DNA from 4 places in the Streptomyces sp. NPDC004266 genome. Region 1 is predicted to be linked to each of the others. Evidence: riboswitches for the same ligand, from Rfam matches in the RefSeq annotation. Region 1 holds a riboswitch; each other region holds the start of a gene.

The links. Region 1 has a riboswitch for cyclic di-AMP ahead of ACFYUZ_RS21900 (C40 family peptidase). Riboswitches for the same ligand answer to the same signal wherever they lie in the genome.
Region 2: it holds a riboswitch for cyclic di-AMP, as region 1 does, so the genes downstream of both, ACFYUZ_RS19500 (peptidoglycan DD-metalloendopeptidase family protein) here and ACFYUZ_RS21900 (C40 family peptidase) in region 1, are expected to answer to the same signal.
Region 3: it holds a riboswitch for cyclic di-AMP, as region 1 does, so the genes downstream of both, ACFYUZ_RS07890 (M23 family metallopeptidase) here and ACFYUZ_RS21900 (C40 family peptidase) in region 1, are expected to answer to the same signal.
Region 4: it holds a riboswitch for cyclic di-AMP, as region 1 does, so the genes downstream of both, ACFYUZ_RS27255 (transglycosylase SLT domain-containing protein) here and ACFYUZ_RS21900 (C40 family peptidase) in region 1, are expected to answer to the same signal.

What each region holds. Positions count from the first base shown of each region.
Region 1 covers NZ_JBIAMM010000009.1:2,377-6,729, forward strand. The annotation lists gene bioB (biotin synthase BioB) at 1-265, opposite strand, end outside; gene ACFYUZ_RS21890 (8-amino-7-oxononanoate synthase) at 409-1,611, shown strand; gene ACFYUZ_RS21895 (ATP-binding protein) at 1,782-2,219, shown strand; gene ACFYUZ_RS21900 (C40 family peptidase) at 2,358-2,834, opposite strand; cyclic di-AMP (ydaO/yuaA leader) riboswitch at 2,838-2,959, opposite strand; gene ACFYUZ_RS21905 (hypothetical protein) at 3,360-3,665, opposite strand; gene ACFYUZ_RS21910 (ATP-dependent Clp protease proteolytic subunit) at 3,673-4,290, opposite strand.
Region 2 covers NZ_JBIAMM010000007.1:319,306-323,658, forward strand. The annotation lists gene ACFYUZ_RS19495 (SGNH/GDSL hydrolase family protein) at 1-519, opposite strand, end outside; gene ACFYUZ_RS19500 (peptidoglycan DD-metalloendopeptidase family protein) at 670-1,626, opposite strand; cyclic di-AMP (ydaO/yuaA leader) riboswitch at 1,631-1,818, opposite strand; gene ACFYUZ_RS19505 (tyrosine-protein phosphatase) at 2,159-2,980, shown strand; gene ACFYUZ_RS19510 (DUF6126 family protein) at 2,987-3,142, opposite strand; gene ACFYUZ_RS19515 (helix-turn-helix domain-containing protein) at 3,189-3,818, opposite strand; gene ACFYUZ_RS19520 (aspartate aminotransferase family protein) at 3,893-4,353, opposite strand, start outside.
Region 3 covers NZ_JBIAMM010000002.1:677,287-681,639, forward strand. The annotation lists gene ACFYUZ_RS07880 (MFS transporter) at 1-305, shown strand, start outside; gene ACFYUZ_RS07885 (PP2C family protein-serine/threonine phosphatase) at 417-1,628, shown strand; cyclic di-AMP (ydaO/yuaA leader) riboswitch at 1,841-2,005, shown strand; gene ACFYUZ_RS07890 (M23 family metallopeptidase) at 2,017-3,117, shown strand; gene ACFYUZ_RS07895 (aldo/keto reductase) at 3,164-4,111, shown strand; gene ACFYUZ_RS07900 (PrsW family intramembrane metalloprotease) at 4,108-4,353, opposite strand, start outside.
Region 4 covers NZ_JBIAMM010000012.1:181,781-186,133, forward strand. The annotation lists gene ACFYUZ_RS27245 (phosphocholine-specific phospholipase C) at 1-1,440, shown strand, start outside; gene ACFYUZ_RS27250 (hypothetical protein) at 1,505-2,107, opposite strand; cyclic di-AMP (ydaO/yuaA leader) riboswitch at 2,487-2,671, shown strand; gene ACFYUZ_RS27255 (transglycosylase SLT domain-containing protein) at 2,676-3,566, shown strand; gene ACFYUZ_RS27260 (phosphoribosyltransferase family protein) at 3,550-4,353, opposite strand, start outside.

The sequences.
Region 1 (4,353 bases):
TCAGCCACGTGTACTTGAGGATCTCCGCCTTCGAGCCGAGCCGCTGCGAGCAGTACGAGCAGTCCTCGGGACAGAGACCGGACTTCAGGTTGACCAGGTAGTTCAGCTTCACCCGGCGCCCGAACCACTGACGGCGCACCTTGCCGGCCGCCGCCACCACCTCGAGCAGTTCGTCGTCGGAGGTCGCCAGCACGGCGAGCGCTTCTTCACGGGTCGGCAGCTCGCGCCGCAGCCCCTTCTCCACCAGCGTGTTCAGCAGGTCCATAACCGCAGATCCTTGCCTACCGCCCGCCCCCGGGCCAAGGAGGAACCGAACAAACGCCCCCGATCGAGGTGTGTGGATGACCACATCCCCACCTCGGCGTCCTGCGGTTAGGGTCTGTGCGCTGCCTACAAAAGGATCGCCGCATGCCACGGGACGAGGACGCACGCGCCGCGGGCGCCGACGACGCACGGGCCGCGGACCCGCGCCGCACCGCCTTCGACTGGACCGACGCCGAGGCGCGCCGCCGGGCCGAGGCCGGTCTCGTCCGGACGCTGCGGCCCCGGGCGGCCGAGTCGGACCTCCTGGACCTGGCGGGCAACGACTACCTCGGCCTCACCCGTCGCGCCGAGGTCACCGAGGCGGCGGCCGAGGCGGCCAGGCGCTGGGGCGCCGGCTCCACCGGCTCGCGGCTCGTCACCGGCACCACCCGGCTGCACACCCGTCTGGAGCGCGAACTCGCCGAGTTCTGCGGCTTCGAGGCGGCCCTCGTCTTCTCCTCCGGCTACACCGCGAACCTGGCCGCGCTCACCGCGCTCGGCGGCCGGGACGCGCTGATCGTCTCCGACGCCTCCAACCACGCCTCGATCGTGGACGGCTGCCGCCTCGCGCGCGCCGAGACCGCCGTCGTCCCGCACGCCGACGCCGAGGCCGTCGCCAAGACCCTGGACGCGCACCCGGGACGCCGGGCCCTGGTCGTCAGCGACTCCGTCTTCTCCGTGGACGGCGACAAGGCCCCGCTCCCCGAGCTCGCCGAGGCCTGCCGCGCGCACGGCGCCGGACTGGTCGTCGACGACGCCCACGGCTTCGGCGTCCTCGGCGACGGCGGCCGGGGCGCCCTGCACGAGGCCGGGCTGGCGGGCGACGAGGACGTCGTCGCCACCCTCACCCTCTCCAAGTCCCTCGGCAGCCAGGGCGGTGCCGTCCTCGGCCCGGCCCGGGTGATCGAGCACCTGGTGAACGCGGCCCGCACCTTCATCTTCGACACCGGCCTCGCCCCGGCCGCCGCGGGCGGAGCGCTCGCGAGCCTCCGCCTGATCGCGGCCGAACCGGGTCTCGCCGCGCGGGCCCGCGCCGTCGCCGGGGCGCTGCACCGGCTGCTCACGGAGGCCGGGCTGACCTCCGCCCGGCCCGACGCGGCCGTCGTCTCGGTCCACGCGCCCTCCCCGGAGGCGGCGCTGCGCTGGGCGGCGGACTGCCGCGAACAGGGCCTCGCCGTCGGCTGTTTCCGGCCCCCGTCCGTCCCCGACGGCATCTCGCGGCTGCGCCTCACGGCCCGGGCCGACCTGACGGACGCGGAGATCGGGCGTGCGGTGGAGACGGTCCTGCGGACCGCACCGCGGGTCTGACGACCCGTCGGGAGGTCCAAGGACGTTCTCCGGCAGCAGAGTTCACCGCTTCGGGCGACAGATGGGGACATATCTTGGTGGAACGCCTGCCGGGGCGGCACGATCGGTGGCACTCTGACGCGTAGCGCGATCCGGGGCCGAAGCCCCGGCGGGAAAGGGACAGCGTCGCCATGGCAGACCACCAGGAAGCATCCGTCACGCTGCCGAGCGATCCCGCGTCGGTCCCCACCGCCCGGCGGTACGTCGCGGAGGTCCTCGACGGATGGGGCCTCGACGGTGCCGACGACCTGGCGGACGCGATCCGCCTGATGGTCTCGGAACTGGCCACCAACGCCGTCCTGCACACCTTCGGGCAGTCGCCCACCTTCACGGTCGACGTCCGCCTGGAGCGCGACGAGCGCCTCCACATCGGCGTCACCGACAGCCACCCGCGCTGGCCGCGCCGTCTTCCGGCGGCGGTCCAGCAGGACAACGGCCGGGGCATGGTCATCATCCGCTCCCTGGCGGCGGAGGCGGGCGGGCGGCTCTCGGTCACTCCGACCGAGGAGGGCGGCAAGACCGTCTGGATCACCCTCCCGTGGGCCCAGGAGGCCGTCTCGTACGTCTAGGGACCGATCCGGAGACAGGCCCTGTCCGGGGACGGGCCCCGGCGCTCCCCGGCGCAGGGGTGCGGCGGCGCCACCGCACCCCTGGGGCGGGGTCACGGGCCCGTCCGGGCCCGGGGCCGGGTCAGTGCCCGGCGGGCGTCATCGGACGCGGCCGTAATAGACCTTCGACGTCCAGATCTTGTCGAGCTTCACCCAGGATCCCGTCTTGGGCGAGTGCCAGATCTTGCCGCTGCCGGCGTAGATGCCCACGTGGTAGACCCTCCCGCCGGAGTGGAAGAAGACCAGGTCCCCCTGTTGCCTGCCGGACGCGGAGACGTGCCGGGTGCTGTTGTACTGCTGCTGCGCGGTGCGGGGCAGCGACTTGCCCGCCTTCTTGTACGCGTAGAGCGTCAGACCGGAGCAGTCGAACCGGGACGGCCCGGCGCTCCCGTACCGGTAGGGGGCTCCCTTCTTGGACGCGGCGACGCTCAGTGCCTTGTTCGCGTAGGTGGTCGCCGCCTGGGCCTCGGGTGCCGCACCCGGTGCGAGCATCGTGCCGCCGACGGCGGCGAGGGTGAGAGCCGAGACGGCTCCGGCCCGGGACAGCAGGGACGGGACGTGCATCTGCGCAGTCATGCGCAACCCTTCGTCAGCCGCCTGCGAAGGATGACCTGTCGGGTTCGGGCTGGCGAAGATGCCCGGCCGCGGCTGCGGCTTCACCCCAAGGGACGGCCCCGCTGCGGAAACAGCGCGTACGTCCCGTACTGCTCGGGTCCTCCACTCCTGCCGATCCACTCCTGTCGACCAGACGTCCGGGACGGCGGCAGGACTCGGCGTCCGCCCGGACCGCCCCGCCTCGGATGGCGGGGGCTTGTCGTCGACAGGGATCTTGACCTACACCCGGGGCGAAATCCGAGTTGAAACGGCCATATGTGAGGCTCCTCACGACTGATCCATTCGGGTGGACAGGTTGCTTTCGTGATCGCCGGAGGTTTGGGCTACGAGCCCCGCACCAGCGATGGAACGTCCCATTCCGCCAGATGCGTACACCTGTTGCGCAACTCACCCCGCACATATGTCGACTCATCGACTACGCCGAACGAGGGAGCGATCCTGCGTCGCGTGTCGGCCGTACGGACCTCGACACGACATGCCGGAATGTCAACTCGCCCGTGCGCGGGGGACGGTGACGCGGTCGGCGCGGCGCTCGCCGTCCAACACCCGCAGGGCGCGCGCCAGGGTGTCCGCGTGCACCTCGCTCTCGCCCCGCATATGCATGACCGTCAGGGCCTCGCGCAGCGCCTCCGCGCGTCCCACCAGCGCTTGTGCCGCCCGGAGCGCCCCATAGGTATGCATGCCCCTGGATGGGTTGATCTTCCCCAGGAGGTCGACGACTTCGAGGTACGCGTCGATCAACTGGCCCTCGGCCCGCGTCAGTGCGGGCAGCGGCGGCAGCTCGGGCACCACGGCCGGCTCACCGCGTCGCGCCGGCGTCGCGCCGGCTCGTGATCACGTGGTCCACCAGTCCGTACGCGACGGCCGCGGGCGCGTCCAGGACGGTGAGGCGGTCGAGGTCGGCGTCGATCCGGTCCCGGCTCTGCCCGGTGTACTCGGTGAGCATCCCGGCCGTCAGGGCGCGCAGCCGGAGCAGTTCGCGCGCGTGGATGTCGAGGTCGCTCGGCTGTCCCCGGAGGGGCTCGTCCACGGCCGGCTGCCGGAGGGTGATCCGCGCGCCGGGGAGGACGTGCCGCTTCCCGGGGGTGCCCGCGGCGAGCAGCACGGCGGCGGTGGACACGGCCTGGCCCAGGCAGGTGGTCTCCACGTCGCAGGCGAGCGTCCGCATCGTGTCGTGGATGGCGGTCATGGCGCTGATCGAGCCGCCGGGGGAGTTGACGTAGAGCGCGACGTCCTGGTCGGGGGCGGCGTATTCGAGGTGCAGGAGCTGGGCGATGACGTCGTTGGCCGAGGTCTCGTCGATCGGCGTGCCGAGGAAGACGATCCGGGATTCGAGGAGCTTCGAGTACGGGTCGAGGGTCCGGGTTCCGAAGCTCGTCCGCTCCGTGAACTCGGGCAGGACATGACGGGCGTCCATGGCTGAGCACCTCCAGCTGTCTGTAAAAAATGTACAGGACGTACAGGCCGTAAGATGGGGAGC
Region 2 (4,353 bases), on a different contig from region 1:
GACGGACCTCAGCGACCACAGGTCGAGGACCGGGCAGCCGTAGCGGTCCGCGACGGCCCGGACGTGACCGTTGTAGGTGGCGATCTTGCCGCGCAGGTGCTTGAGGAGGATCACGTCGCGGGTGTCGAAGCCGGTGGTCACCATGACGGTGCCGACGGCGGAGGTCAGGTCGGCGACGGCGCGCTCGAAGCGCTCGGCCACGTCGTCCGGGTCCGTCCCGGGGCGGATGATGTCGTTGCCGCCCGCGCAGAAGGTCACCAGGTCGGGGGCGAGTTCCTTCGCCCGCGGGACCTGTTCCGCCACGATCTGGTCGAGGAGGCGCCCGCGTACGGCCAGGTTGGCGTAGCGGAAGGCGTCGTGCTCCGGCAGCTGGTCGGCGAGCAGGACCGCGAAGCGGTCCGCCCAGCCGACGTACGTCCCGTCGGGGCCGGGGTCGCCGACGCCCTCGGTGAAGCTGTCACCGATCGCCGCGTACGACCCGAATGCGTTCTTTTCTTTTGATCTCGAATCGTCTGCCACGGGAGCACATCTTTCCCTTTGGGATGTGACCTACGCGACCGTAAGGAGGGGTTGACGGCGGGTGACATATGCCACCGATAAAGATTCCGCCAAACCGGAATACGCCGGAGGCCCGGCACGTACGTGCCGGGCCCCGGTGCCGAAGCGGTGTCAGATGCTCACGCCGTGCTGGCGCAGGGCGGCCAGCGGGTCGATGTCGGAGCCGTACTCCGGCCCGGTGCGCATCTCGAAGTGCAGGTGCGGGCCGGTGACGTTGCCGGTCGCGCCGGACAGGCCGATCTGGTCGCCGCCGTTGACGGTCTGGCCGGCGGAGACGGAGATCGAGGAGAGGTGGGCGTACTGCGAGAAGGTGCCGTCGGCGTGCTGGATGACGACCTGGTTGCCGTACGCGCCGCCGTCGCCGGCGGAGTAGACGGTGCCGGGGCCGACCGCGTGGATCGGGGTGCCGGTGGAGGCGATGAAGTCGACACCGGTGTGGTAGCCGGAGGACCACATGGAGCCGGACTGGTGGTAGGGCGTCGACATGCCGGCACCGGCGATCGGGGCGACCCAGCCGGAGGAGGAGGGCGCACCGGCCGGCGAGGGCGCCGCGGAGGCCGGCGCCGGGGCGGTGGTCGCGGCGGCCGGGGCCGAGGAGCGCTCGCCGCCGCGGGAGGCGCGGGGGGCCGCGTCGCCGTTCTTGCCGGAGCTCCGCGCGCCCTGGTGGTCGGCCTTCGGCGCGGCGGCTGCGGCGGTGTTCTTCGCGCCGAGGGTGAGCTTCATGCCGGGCAGGATCAGCGAGGGGTTCTCGCCGATGACCCGGCGGTTGTCCTTGTACAGCTTCTGCCAGCCGCCCGCGAGGTGGTGCTCGGTGGCGATCTTCGAGAGGTAGTCGCCCCGGACGACGGAGTACGTCTTCGGCGCGGTCTTCGCGGTGGCGGGCGCGGCGGCCGCCACGTGGGCGACGGCCTGGGCGGGGGCGGCGGCCGGGGCGGCCTGCTCGGCGGCGTGGGCGCCGGTGGCTCCGAGGAGCGGGAGGGCGACGACGGCGCCCCCGGTGCCGGCGGCGGCGATGCCGCGGGTCAGACGGTTGGACTTGGTGCGGCGGTGCTTACCCTTCGCGGGCATGGCGAATTCCTCTCCGGCGCCTGCGAGGTGAGCTGTCGGGTTCGGACTGGAGATGTCCGGCCGCGTGTCCACGCGACTTCACCCCGAGCCGTCCTTCTTCGAGGGATCGGCGACTTACCTGGGTCCCCCGCTCCTGCCTCGTACGGGTGAGTGCGGATTCCGGTCGGTGGCAGGATTCGGCGGTCCGTCCGGATTGAGCGCGACGCTAGACGAGTGGGGTCGGCGTGAACAAGCCACGGTTTTCGAGCACTCCGGGATTCCTTGACATCCCGCCGGAATTCCGGTCACCCTCCGTGGATGACGGCCCTTCGATCCCCTTTTCCCGGGGGGTATTTGGAAAAGACGATCAGGCACGGTCCGTCACGGTTATGACGCTGCTCACGCACCGATCCCCATCTCCCCTGCAACCGGGGCGGGTTACATCGAACCCCTCAATACGGACAGATCGCCCATTCCCGTCCGAGGGGGTGCGTGCCGGGGTTCCCAGCCGGGATGATTGCCCCAGGAACCGATCAACAGAACAGGAGCAGCCGTGACGCAGCAGCTGCCGCAGGTCCCGCCCGCCGAAGCCGCCGAGCCCGAGCTGACGGAGGTCCGCAACTTCCGGGACGTGGGCGGCCTGCCGACGACGGACGGACGTGCCGTCCGCCCCGGCCGGCTCTTCCGCAGCGGTCACCTCGCCCACGCGACGGAGGACGACGCCGCCTTCCTCGCCTCGCTGGGCCTGCACACCGTCTTCGACTTCCGCAACGAGTCGGACCGGAAGGTCGAGGGAGCGGACGTCGACCTGCCCGGCGTCCGGAATGTGAACATACCCCTCAACGACCCGGCCGACGGCAAGGAGTTCTGGAAGCTGGTGCGCGACGGCGGGATCGCGCAGCTGCGGGAGGTCCTCGGCGACGGCAAGGCGGCCGCCCGCATGTCCGACTCGTACCGGAAGATGGTGGTCGAGCGGACCGTGGAGCACAGCCGGATCCTGCACTCCATGGCGGAGGAGAGCGTCCCGGCGCTCATGCACTGCGCGGCCGGCAAGGACCGGGCCGGGCTCGCCGTCGCGATCACCCTGCTCGCGGTCGGGGTCGAGCGGGAGGCCATCGAGGCCGACTACGTGAAGTCGAACGCCCCGCACCGCCGCTACAAGGTGCGCCGCAGCTCCACCTCCTCGGACGCGATGTCGCCCGAGGTGATGGAGCTGCTGAGCCCGCTCTTCGACGCGCGGGTGGAGTACCTGCGGGCCGCCTTCGAGACGATCGAGGCGACCTGGGGCTCGGTGGACGCCTACCTCGCGGAGGGCCTGAAGCTGGCCCCGGAGACCCGTGAGCGCCTGCGGGAGCGGCTGCTCACGGAGGCCTGAGGCCGCCTACTGGTTCTGCCCGCCCAGCATGAAGAGCAGATAGAGGAAGCCGGCGAAGAGGTGACCCGCGATCAGATAGGCGAAGAGGCGGAGCACGAGCCCCTTGGGGAACTTGCCTTCACCGCGCTCCTCGCCGGTGACCGGTACGGACTTCTCGGACATGTCTTTCCTTTCCTGGATATTCAGGACTCGGAAGGGTGGCGTGGGATCAGCGCCGGTGCGGGGTCCCGTCGCCGAGGCACAGCTCGGCGGCGGGGCTCTGCATCAGGGTGTGGACGAAGAGCAGCTCGGCCCCGCCGGACGTGGCGGCGCCGATCCGGTGCGGGGTCAGCGAGTCGAAGTGCGCGCTGTCCCCGGGGTCGAGCACGTGGACGGCCTCGCCGAGCGCGAGCCGGACCCGCCCCTCCAGGACGTGGATCCACTCCTCGCCGGGGTGGACGCGCACGATGTCGGCCCGGGTGGCGTACGGCACGTGGACCCGCAGGCACTGCAGGGCTCGCCCGGCGCCGCCCGCCTGGCGGTAGATCCAGCCGTCGGCCTCGACGGGTTCGGAGCGGCCGGCCCGGACGACGGGGTCGCGCTCGGGGGGCGCCTCGCCCAGGAGCTCGGAGACCGTCGTACCGTAGATACGGGACAGGGCCAGCAGCATCGGCAGCGAGGGCTGCCGGTTCCCCGTCTCCAGGCGCGAGAGGTGGGCGGGCGAGAGGCCGGCCCGCTGGGCGGCGGCCTCCAGGGTGAGCCCCCGGCGGCGGCGCAGGGCCCGCAGCTGCGGGGCGACGTCGGGCAGGACGTCGGGGGTGGCGGGGGCCGGGGAGGTCTCCCCGGGGACGTGGTCCATGCGTCCATTCCGCCAGGATCGTGCCTCTGAGGCAAATTTATTGCCTCAGAGGCAAAAGCGGCGTCGAGAACCGGTCAGCGCTGCGCGACCGCCTGCTTGACCAGCGTCTTCCCGAAGTCCCACATCAGCCCGCCGCCCCCGTGGGCGTCGTCCATGACCGCGGTGAAGGCGGTCACGAAGCGGTCCACGTCCGCCTCGTCGACCACCAGCGGCGGGATCAGCTTGATCACCTCCAGGTGGTCCCCGGAGACCTGGGTGAGGATCCGGTGCCGCTGGAGCAGCGGGACGACGACCATCTGGGCGAAGAGGCCCTTGCGGGCCGCCTGGAGCATCGTCCAGCGCCCGCGCAGCCCGAGCGAGGACGGCCGCCCGAACTCGATCCCGATCATCAGGCCGCGCCCGCGGATCTCGTGCAGCAGCTCGTACCGCGGCACGAGCTCCCTCAGACGGCCCGAGAGCAGGTCGCCGATCCGGCGGGCGTGCGCGACGGTGCCCTCCTCCTCCATGACCGAGAGGACGGCGAGCCCGGCGGCCA
Region 3 (4,353 bases), on a different contig from region 1:
TGGGCCGGGGGCCGGCGGGGCTGCTGCTGTGCGCGGCGGTCCTGGCCGTCGCGAACGCGGTGCTCTACCCGTACGAGATGGACACGGTCGTCGCCCTGTCCCGGGGGCGCTGGGTGGCCACCCACTACGGGCTCTACAACACGGTGTGCGGGATCGGGATCACCCTCGGGAACCTGGGGACCGGCGCGCTCTTCGACGTCACCGGCTGGTCGGCGGCGCCGTGGCTCGCGCTGTGCGCGGTGGGCCTGGGGTGCGCGGCGGCGATGGCGCTCCTCGCCCGGGGCGGGCGGCTCGCGGCCGGCTGACCCCGTACGCCACTCGGCCCCGTGGGAGTCGCCGCCCCGGGCGGCGACGGCCACCCTGGGAGGGCGCGCGGTGCGGACCGCGGCCGGGGCGGACCGGGCAGGAGAGCACAGGTGGGGAACCCCCTAGGAGCGGCGGGCGGAGGACGGCGGGGCGGCGAGGACCGCCCCGAGTACGGCGGTGCCCGGAAGTTCATCCGGGCGCTGCCCCCGCTGGTCATCGTGGGCGGGGTCGCCTTCGACCTGGCGACCCCGCCCGCGTACACCGCGTCGCCGCTCTTCTCCGCCGCTCCGCTGATCGCCGCGCCCTTCTTCTCGATGCTGACGACCCTCCTCACCGGGATCGCCGCCGTCCTCGCCTCCGTGGGGCTGCACCTCTACAACGGCACCGCCGACGAGGTCCCGGCCCTCACCGAGACCCTGACCGTCCTCACCGTCTCCGGGCTCGCCCTCCTCATCAACCGGGTCGTGCGCCGCAGCGGCGAGCGGCTCGCCTCGGCGCGGGTCATCGCCGAGACCGCGCAGAAGGCGGTGCTGCCGACGCCCGCCGAGCGGATCGGCGGACTGCAGTGCGCGGCGCGGTACGAGGCGGCGCAGGCCGACGCGTTCATCGGCGGCGACCTGTTCGCCGTCCAGGACACCCCGCACGGGGTGCGGCTCGTGGTCGGGGACGTCCGGGGCAAGGGGCTGGACGCGGTCGAGGCCGTCGCCGTCGTCATCGGGGCCTTCCGGGAGGCGGCCGAGCAGGAGCGGACCCTGGAGGGCGTGGCGCAGCGCCTGGAGCGGGCGCTGGCCCGGGAGGGCACCCGCCGGCACGGGCTCGACGCCTTCGAGGGGTTCACCACGGCCGTCCTGGCCGAGATCCCGCGCACCGACGGGAGCGGGACCTTCGGCGGTTTCGTACGGGTCGTCAACCGGGGGCACCCGCCGCCGCTGATGCTGTACGCCGACGGGCGGCTGGAGTCGCTGGAGCCGGGCGAGGCGGCGCTGCCGCTCGGCATGGGCGACCTGGCGGCGTGGCCGGACCGGGCGGAGGCGCGGCCGTTCCCGCCGGGTGCGACGCTGCTCTTCTACACGGACGGCCTCTCGGAGGCGCGGAACGCGCAGGGCGTCTTCTACGATCCGGCGGCGCGTCTCGCCGGGCGGATCTTCCCGGGGCCCGAGGAGCTGCTCGACGCGCTCGTGGGCGACGTGCGGCTCCACACGGGCGGCGGGTCGACGGACGACATGGCGCTGCTCGCGGTGAGCCGCCCGGCGACGGGGCAGCCCGAGCGGCGCCGGACGATGCCGGTGGTGCCTCCGGGCGGGCCCGGTCACCGGACGTAGTCGCGGGGTGTCACTGCGATAACAATTGACATAACGTCAGATCGCGAAGGTTTCGCCCTTGCCGCTCCGCGCCTCTCTGAAGGGGGGTCAACTCGGGCGATACACCCACAATCCAATGAATGATCAAGGAGGACGGCTTGGAATCGGGACCCCCTGTCTATTAACGTTCGATAACGCAGCGCGGTCGTCCCAGCCGTCGCAAGAGGCGGCACCGTGCGCACGCGCCGAATCCTGAAAAGGAACCGGGGAACCACCACTTGGGGTGAATCGGGCCCCTTCGCACCCGTGCCAACCACGCACGAGGGCGGTCGAGCCCGTAGGAGACCTTCCTGCTCCGAACCCGTCAGCTAACCCGGTAGGCGAGAAGGAAGGAAAGGAGCGCGCCTCCGTGGCGTCCAACACCCCCGCACCCGAAGCCCCCTTCGACGCCTTCGGTGGCGGTGCGGGTCCCGCCGCCCCGGGCACCGAGTGGAACCCCACCGAGGGCTCCCTCCGCGCCGAGAGCCGCTCCGGCGGCCGGCACCGGGTCGTCAAGCAGCGCTCCAACTTCGCCCGCTCCTCCACCGTCCTCGGCGTCGGCGTCATCGCGGCCGTCGGCGCGGGCGGCCTCGCCACCGCGCAGGAGAAGCCCCCGGTCGCCATATCGCTGCCGGACCTCCCCGACCTGGACCTGCCGGACGCCCACGACCTCCCCGGCGTCGGCGACCTCCTCCCCGAGGAGCACAGCGAGCCCGTCAGCGAGGCCCGCGCCAACCCGAACCCGCTCACCGCCGCCACCTACACCACCGCGGCCGACGAGAGCACCGGGCAGACCGAGCAGACCGTCGCCGCCCCCGCCGCGGGCGAGGCCCTGCGCGCCCGCATCCTCCAGCAGGCCGAGCAGCAGCAGGCCTCCGCCGACGCCGCCGAGAAGGCCGCCGCGGAGAAGGCCGCGGCCGAGAAGGCCGCCGCGGAGGCCGTGGCCAAGGAAGCCGCCGCGGAGAAGGCGGCCGCCGAGGCGAAGGCGAAGGCCGAGGCGGAGGCCAAGGCCAAGGCTGAAGCGGAGGCCAGGGCGAAGGCCGAGGCCGAGCGCCTCGCCCAGCTCGCCGCCAGCTACTCGCTGCCGGTCTCCTCGTACACCCTCACCGCCACCTACATGCAGTCCGGCTCGATGTGGTCCTCCGGCTACCACACCGGCCTCGACTTCGCCGCGCCCACGGGCACCCCGCTCAAGGCCGTCCACGGCGCGACCGTCAAGTCCGCGGGCTGGTCCGGCTCCTACGGCTACCGCATCGTCCTGGAGCTGGAGGACGGCACCGAGGTCTGGTACTGCCACCTCTCGTCCATGCTGGTCAGCGCCGGCCAGACCGTGGGCACCGGCGAGACCATCGGCCGCGTCGGCGCCACCGGCAACGTCACCGGCGCCCACCTCCACATGGAGGTCCACACGGCCGGCGGCGACGGCATCGACCCGGCGTCCTGGCTCCGCTCCAAGGGCCTGAGCCTCTGAGGCACCGCACGGAATAGGCCCGGCGACGGGAGCGGTTGATCCCCACATGACCTCTCTCCGCCGACTGGGCACCTCCGACCTGCACGTCTTCCCGATAGCCCTGGGCGGCAACGTCTTCGGCTGGACCGCCGACGAAGCGCAGTCCTTCGCCGTCCTCGACGCCTACGCCGCGGCCGGCGGCAACTTCGTCGACTCCGCCGACGTCTACTCCGCCTGGGCCGCGGGCAACGAGGGCGGAGAGTCCGAGACCGTCATCGGCCGCTGGCTCGCCTCCCGGGGCAACCGCTCCGAGGTCGTCGTCGCCACCAAGGCCGGCGCCCACCCCCGCTTCAAGGGCCTCTCCGCCCCCACCATCAAGGCGGCCGCCGAGGAGTCGCTGCGCCGCCTCGGCACCGACCACATCGACCTCTACTACACGCACTTCGACGACGAGTCCGTCCCCGTCGAGGAGATCGTCACCGCCCTCGACCAGCTGGTGAAGGACGGCAAGGTGCGCGCCGTCGCCGCCTCCAACATCTCCCCCGAGCGGCTGCGCGCCTCCCTCGACTTCGCCGAGGCCGAGGGCCTCGCCCGGTACGTCGCCCTCCAGCCGCACTACAACCTGGTCTCGCGCGACACCTACGAGGGCCCGCTCCTGGAGACCGTCGAGCGGGCCGGACTCTCCGCCGTCCCGTACTACGGGCTCGCGGCCGGCTTCCTCACCGGCAAGTACCGACCCGGTGCCACCGTCGACAGCGTCCGCGCCTCCGGGGCCGCCGGACACCTGGACACCGAGCGGGGCCGGGCCGTGCTCTCCGCCCTCGACGCCGTCGCCGAGGCGCACGGCGCGGAGCTCGCCAGCGTCGCCCTCGCCTGGCTCGCCGCCCGCCCGACCGTCGCCGCGCCGATCGCCTCGGCCCGCACGGTCGAACAGCTCCCGGCCCTGGTCGCGGCGGCCGGCCTCACGCTGACGGAGGCCGAGCTGGACCTCCTGACGGAGGCCTCCGCGCGCTAACTCCGGTACGGGTTGTAGCCGTCGTAGTCCAGGTACTGCGGCGGCGCCCAGGCCCGGCCCGTCGCCCGGGCCGCGTACGTGAGGGCCGGGGAGGCGACCTCGCGGCGCTGCCACAGATGGTGCAGCAGCTCCTGCTCCCGGGCCGGGAAGTCGGGCCCCGCCGTGCCGCGCCGGGCCCGGTCCCGCAGGAACGCGAGGGTCGTCGCGAAGGACTCGTACTCGCCCACCGCCCGCGCGGCCGG
Region 4 (4,353 bases), on a different contig from region 1:
GACGGCGGCGACGAGTCGGGCCTCACCTGGGAGACGTACGCCGAGGCGCTCCAGCGCGCCGGCGTGAGCTGGAAGGTCTACCAGAACGCCCAGGACAACTACGGCGACAACGGCCTCGCGTACTTCAAGAAGTTCACCGACGCACGGCCCGGGGACCCCCTGTACGACCGGGGCATGGGCTCGGTCCCGAAGGTGACCGGCTCGACGCCGGACGACATCGCCGCGGCGATCCGCGCCGACGTCGTCGCGGGGACCCTGCCGCAGGTCTCGTGGGTGGTCGCGAACGAGGCCTTCTCCGAGCACCCCTACGCCCCTCCGGGCGACGGCGCCCACTTCGTCGACCTCGTCTACCGGGCGCTCGCCGCGAACCCCGAGGTGTTCGACTCCACGGTGCTCTTCCTCAACTACGACGAGAACGACGGCTTCTTCGACCACGTGCCGCCGCCGGTCGCCCCTCCGGGCACCGCGGGCGAGTACCTCGACGGCGTGCCGATCGGCCTGGGCTTCCGCGTCCCGATGATCGTCATGTCCCCGTGGACCCGGGGCGGTTGGGTGAGCTCCGAGGTCTTCGACCACACGTCGGTCCTGCGCTTCATGGAGAGCTGGACGACGGCCCTCGGCACCCCGGCCGCCTGCCCCCACATCAGCGCCTGGCGACGCAAGGTCACCGGCGACCTGACCGGGGTCTTCGACTTCGCCAACCCGGTGTACGGAGTGCCCGCCGGCCTTCCGTCCACGGCGAAGGTGATCGGGCAGGCCACCTGCGGCCCGCTGCCGAACCCGGCACCGCAGAACAACGCGCTGCCCGTCCAGGAGTCCGGTACCCGGCCGGCGCGCGCCCTGCCCTACCAGGTGAACGGCAACCTCGACCGCTTCGAGTTCGGCGCCGCGGGCAAGATCCTCGCCTGGTTCTCCATGACCAACCAGGGCGCGGAGGCCAAGCGCTCGGCGCACTTCTCGATCCATCCGCACCAGTACCGGGACACCGCCGCCTGGCAGTACACCGTCGACCCCGGCGGCACGGCCACCGACTACTTCAACATCGGCCTCGGCTCGGGCTCGGGGAAGTACGACATCTCGATGATGGGCCCGAACCGTTTCCTGCGCCGCTTCGTCGGGGACGCCTCCAAGGCGGGCAAGGCCGTCGAGGTGGCGGCCCGGTTCGCGCCCGAGGCGGGGACGGGCAGGACGGCCCTGTGGTTCAGGATGACGAACACCTCGGCCGGTCCCGTCACCTTCACGATCCGCTCGAACGCCTACCGCTCGGACGGGCCGTGGACCTACACGGTGCCGGCGAACTCCAGCCGCGAGGACTTCTTCAACGCGGTGGCGTACAACGGCGGCTGGTACGACTTCACGATCCTCGCCGACATCGACGGAAGCTGGTCGCGCCGGTACACCGGCCACATCGAGACCGGGGCCCCGAGCGTCAGCGGCTGATCCCCCTCCCCGCGTGCCGGGCGGCGGCCTCCCGGTCGCCGCCCGGCACCGGGGCGGCGTGGCGTCAGCGGCCGGCGTGCGCGGCGCGCCGGGCCGTGGCGTCGAGGAGCGCCACGGCGTCGGCCCCGGTGCGGCCGGGGGCCCGGTTCCACGGCCCGATCAGACCCTGCCAGCCGCGCGACCGCAGTTCGGTCATGATCCAGGCGGCCGCCTCGTTCATGGTGTCGGCGCTGCCGTAGCCGAGCCGGTGGGCGGCGAGGAGAGCCCCACAGACGCACCGGGCGCCCCGCACGTCACGCAGCTTGTACGGGGCGTTCTGCCAGCCCCACTCCGTCAGCACCAGGCGCGCGTAGCCGAGGTGGACCGAGGGCCGGAGCTCGGCCTGGCCGATGCGGCGCCAGGTGTGCAGCCGGTCCGGCAGCACGGCTCCGAGCCGCCCCGGGAGACGGCGCTCGGCGGGGAGCGCCGGGGGCAGGGCGGCCAGGGCGTCGGCCACGAGCCGGTCCACCGGCACGCTGAGCAGCGCCCGCCAGCCCTCCTCCGCCGACGGCGGCTCCTGGGGGGCGTTCCAGTCCGTGACGATCCGCTGCCAGGTGACGCTCTCGAAGAGGGCGGCCGCCTCGCGGTCGAGGGCGTCGGGGCTGAGCAGGGAAGCGGAGGGCGGCATAGGGGTGTCTCCTGAGTCGACTCCCTCCATCTTTCAAGATGGAATGTCTGTTTTGCGACTTTTACACCCCCAAGAGAGTTGCCCACCTCACACCACCCCACCCCCCTCTTCACGAACACCCCATCGAGTGAATTACCACCTCATTTACCCATGAATGGAATTACATACTAAATCGGACATTGCGCTTTGAGTGACACGACTCACTCGCGCGGTCCGACCACCCGGCGACGCCCTCCCCCAGCCCGTACCGGACAAGGAAGTTCGAGGCCTCCCGGACGGCATCGATCTTGAATTGCCCGAATTTCGTGATCCATTTCCGGATACACGGGGTCCCCTCCCCTTGTTATCCGTCGCATTACTGGCCTACGGTCACCTCCATTCGAGCGGAACGCCCAATCCTGCCGCCGCTCGGTAAACCTCCCTTTTCACCCGACGGCAGGAGCGGGGGACCCACGAATACGCCGGTCCGGAATCCGGAACGGCTCGGGGTGAAGCCGCGTGCGCGCGGCCGGACATCTCCCGTCCGAACCCGACAGCTCACCCCGCAGGCGCCGGAGAGGAAACCGTCATGCCTGCTCACGGTAAGCACCGCCGCCCCCGCCGCGGCCCCGTCTCCCGCGGCCTCGCCCTGGTCGGCACGGGTGGCGCCGCACTCGCCCTGCCGCTCGTCGCCCCGGCCGTCGCCGACGCCGCGCCCGTGTCCGGTGCCCCGGAGACCGCCGCCCAGTCCCTCGCCGCTCCCGCCGCGCAGGCCGCCGCCAAGGCTCCCGCCGCCCCTGCCGCCGCGCGCACGTACACCGTCGTGAGTGGTGACTCGCTTTCCCTGATCGCCCACAAGAAGGGAATTCAGGGGGGCTGGAAGAGCCTTTACCGTGCCAATAAGAGCGTCGTGGGTGACGACCCGTCACTCATTCACCCCGGTCTCGAACTGACGATCCGTCGGGATTCCGCCAAGGCCACTCCCCCGCAGGCGAAGGCGAAGAAGTCCGCCACGACCGAACGGGCGAGCCGCTCCGAGCGCCGGCCGGCCGCTCCCGCCGTCGCCACCGGTACGGGCGCCTCCGCCGCGCAGGCCGTCCCGGCCGTCGCCCCCGCCCCCGCCGCCGGCCAGGCCGCCCCCGTGGCCGCCACGAACTACGCCGACAACCTCGACGGCTGGATCCGGGAGTCCCTGGCCATCATGGGCCAGCACGGCATCCCCGGCTCCTACGACGGGATCTACCGCAACGTCATGCGCGAGTCGTCCGGGAACCCCCGGGCCATCAACCTCTGGGACTCCAACGCGGTCGCCGGCACCCCCTCCAAGGGCCTGCTCCAGGTCATCGAGCCGACCTTCCTCGCCTATCACGTGCCCGGCACCTCCATGGACCTGTTCGACCCGGTCGCCAACATCACCGCCGCCTGCAACTACGCGGCCGACCGCTACGGCTCCATCGACAACGTCAACTCGGCGTACTGATCCCCTGACGCCGGAAGTGCTCGGCGAACCAGGAGGTGGCGAGGTCCGCCACCTCCTCCAGGGCGCCCGGCTCCTCGAAGAGGTGGCCGGCGCCCCCCACCACGGCGAGCCGGTTCTCGCAGCGCAGCAGTGCCAGGGCCCGCCTGTTGAGGTCCAGGACCATCGCGTCCGCGCCGCCCACCACCAGGAGCGTCGGAGCGCGCACCCGGGCCAGGTGCTCGGCCGCGAGGTCCGGCCGGCCGCCCCGCGAGACGACGGCGCTCACGGGTGACGCGGGGTCGGCGGCCGCCCACAGCGCGGCGGCCGCGCCCGTGCTCGCGCCGAAGTACCCGAGCGGGAGTCCCGTGCTCTCGGGCCTCCCGGCCAGCCACTCCGTGGCCCCGGCGAGCCGCCCGGCGAGGAGCGGGGTGTCGAAGACACGCTCCCGGTCCCCCGCCTCCTCCTCGGTCAGCAGGTCGAAGAGGAGGGTCCCGAGGCCCGCCCGGTTGAGCCCCCCGGCGACCGCCCGGTTCCTGGGGCTGTGGCGGCTGCTGCCGCTGCCGTGGGCGAACAGGACGATGCCGCCGGCGCCCTCGGGGACCACGAGCCGTCCGTCGAGGGTGACGCCGGAGACCGGGATCCGCACGTCCGTGCCCTGCGCGACGGGGTCCCGCCCGGCTCCGCTCCGGTCCAGACAGGCGATGACCTCGGCGTCCGGGGTCTGCGAGAAGTCCTGGTAGAACTGCCCGATCGCGAAGAAGAGGTCCGGCGTGTGCACGCTGACGGCCTCGTCGGCATCGTCGCCGAC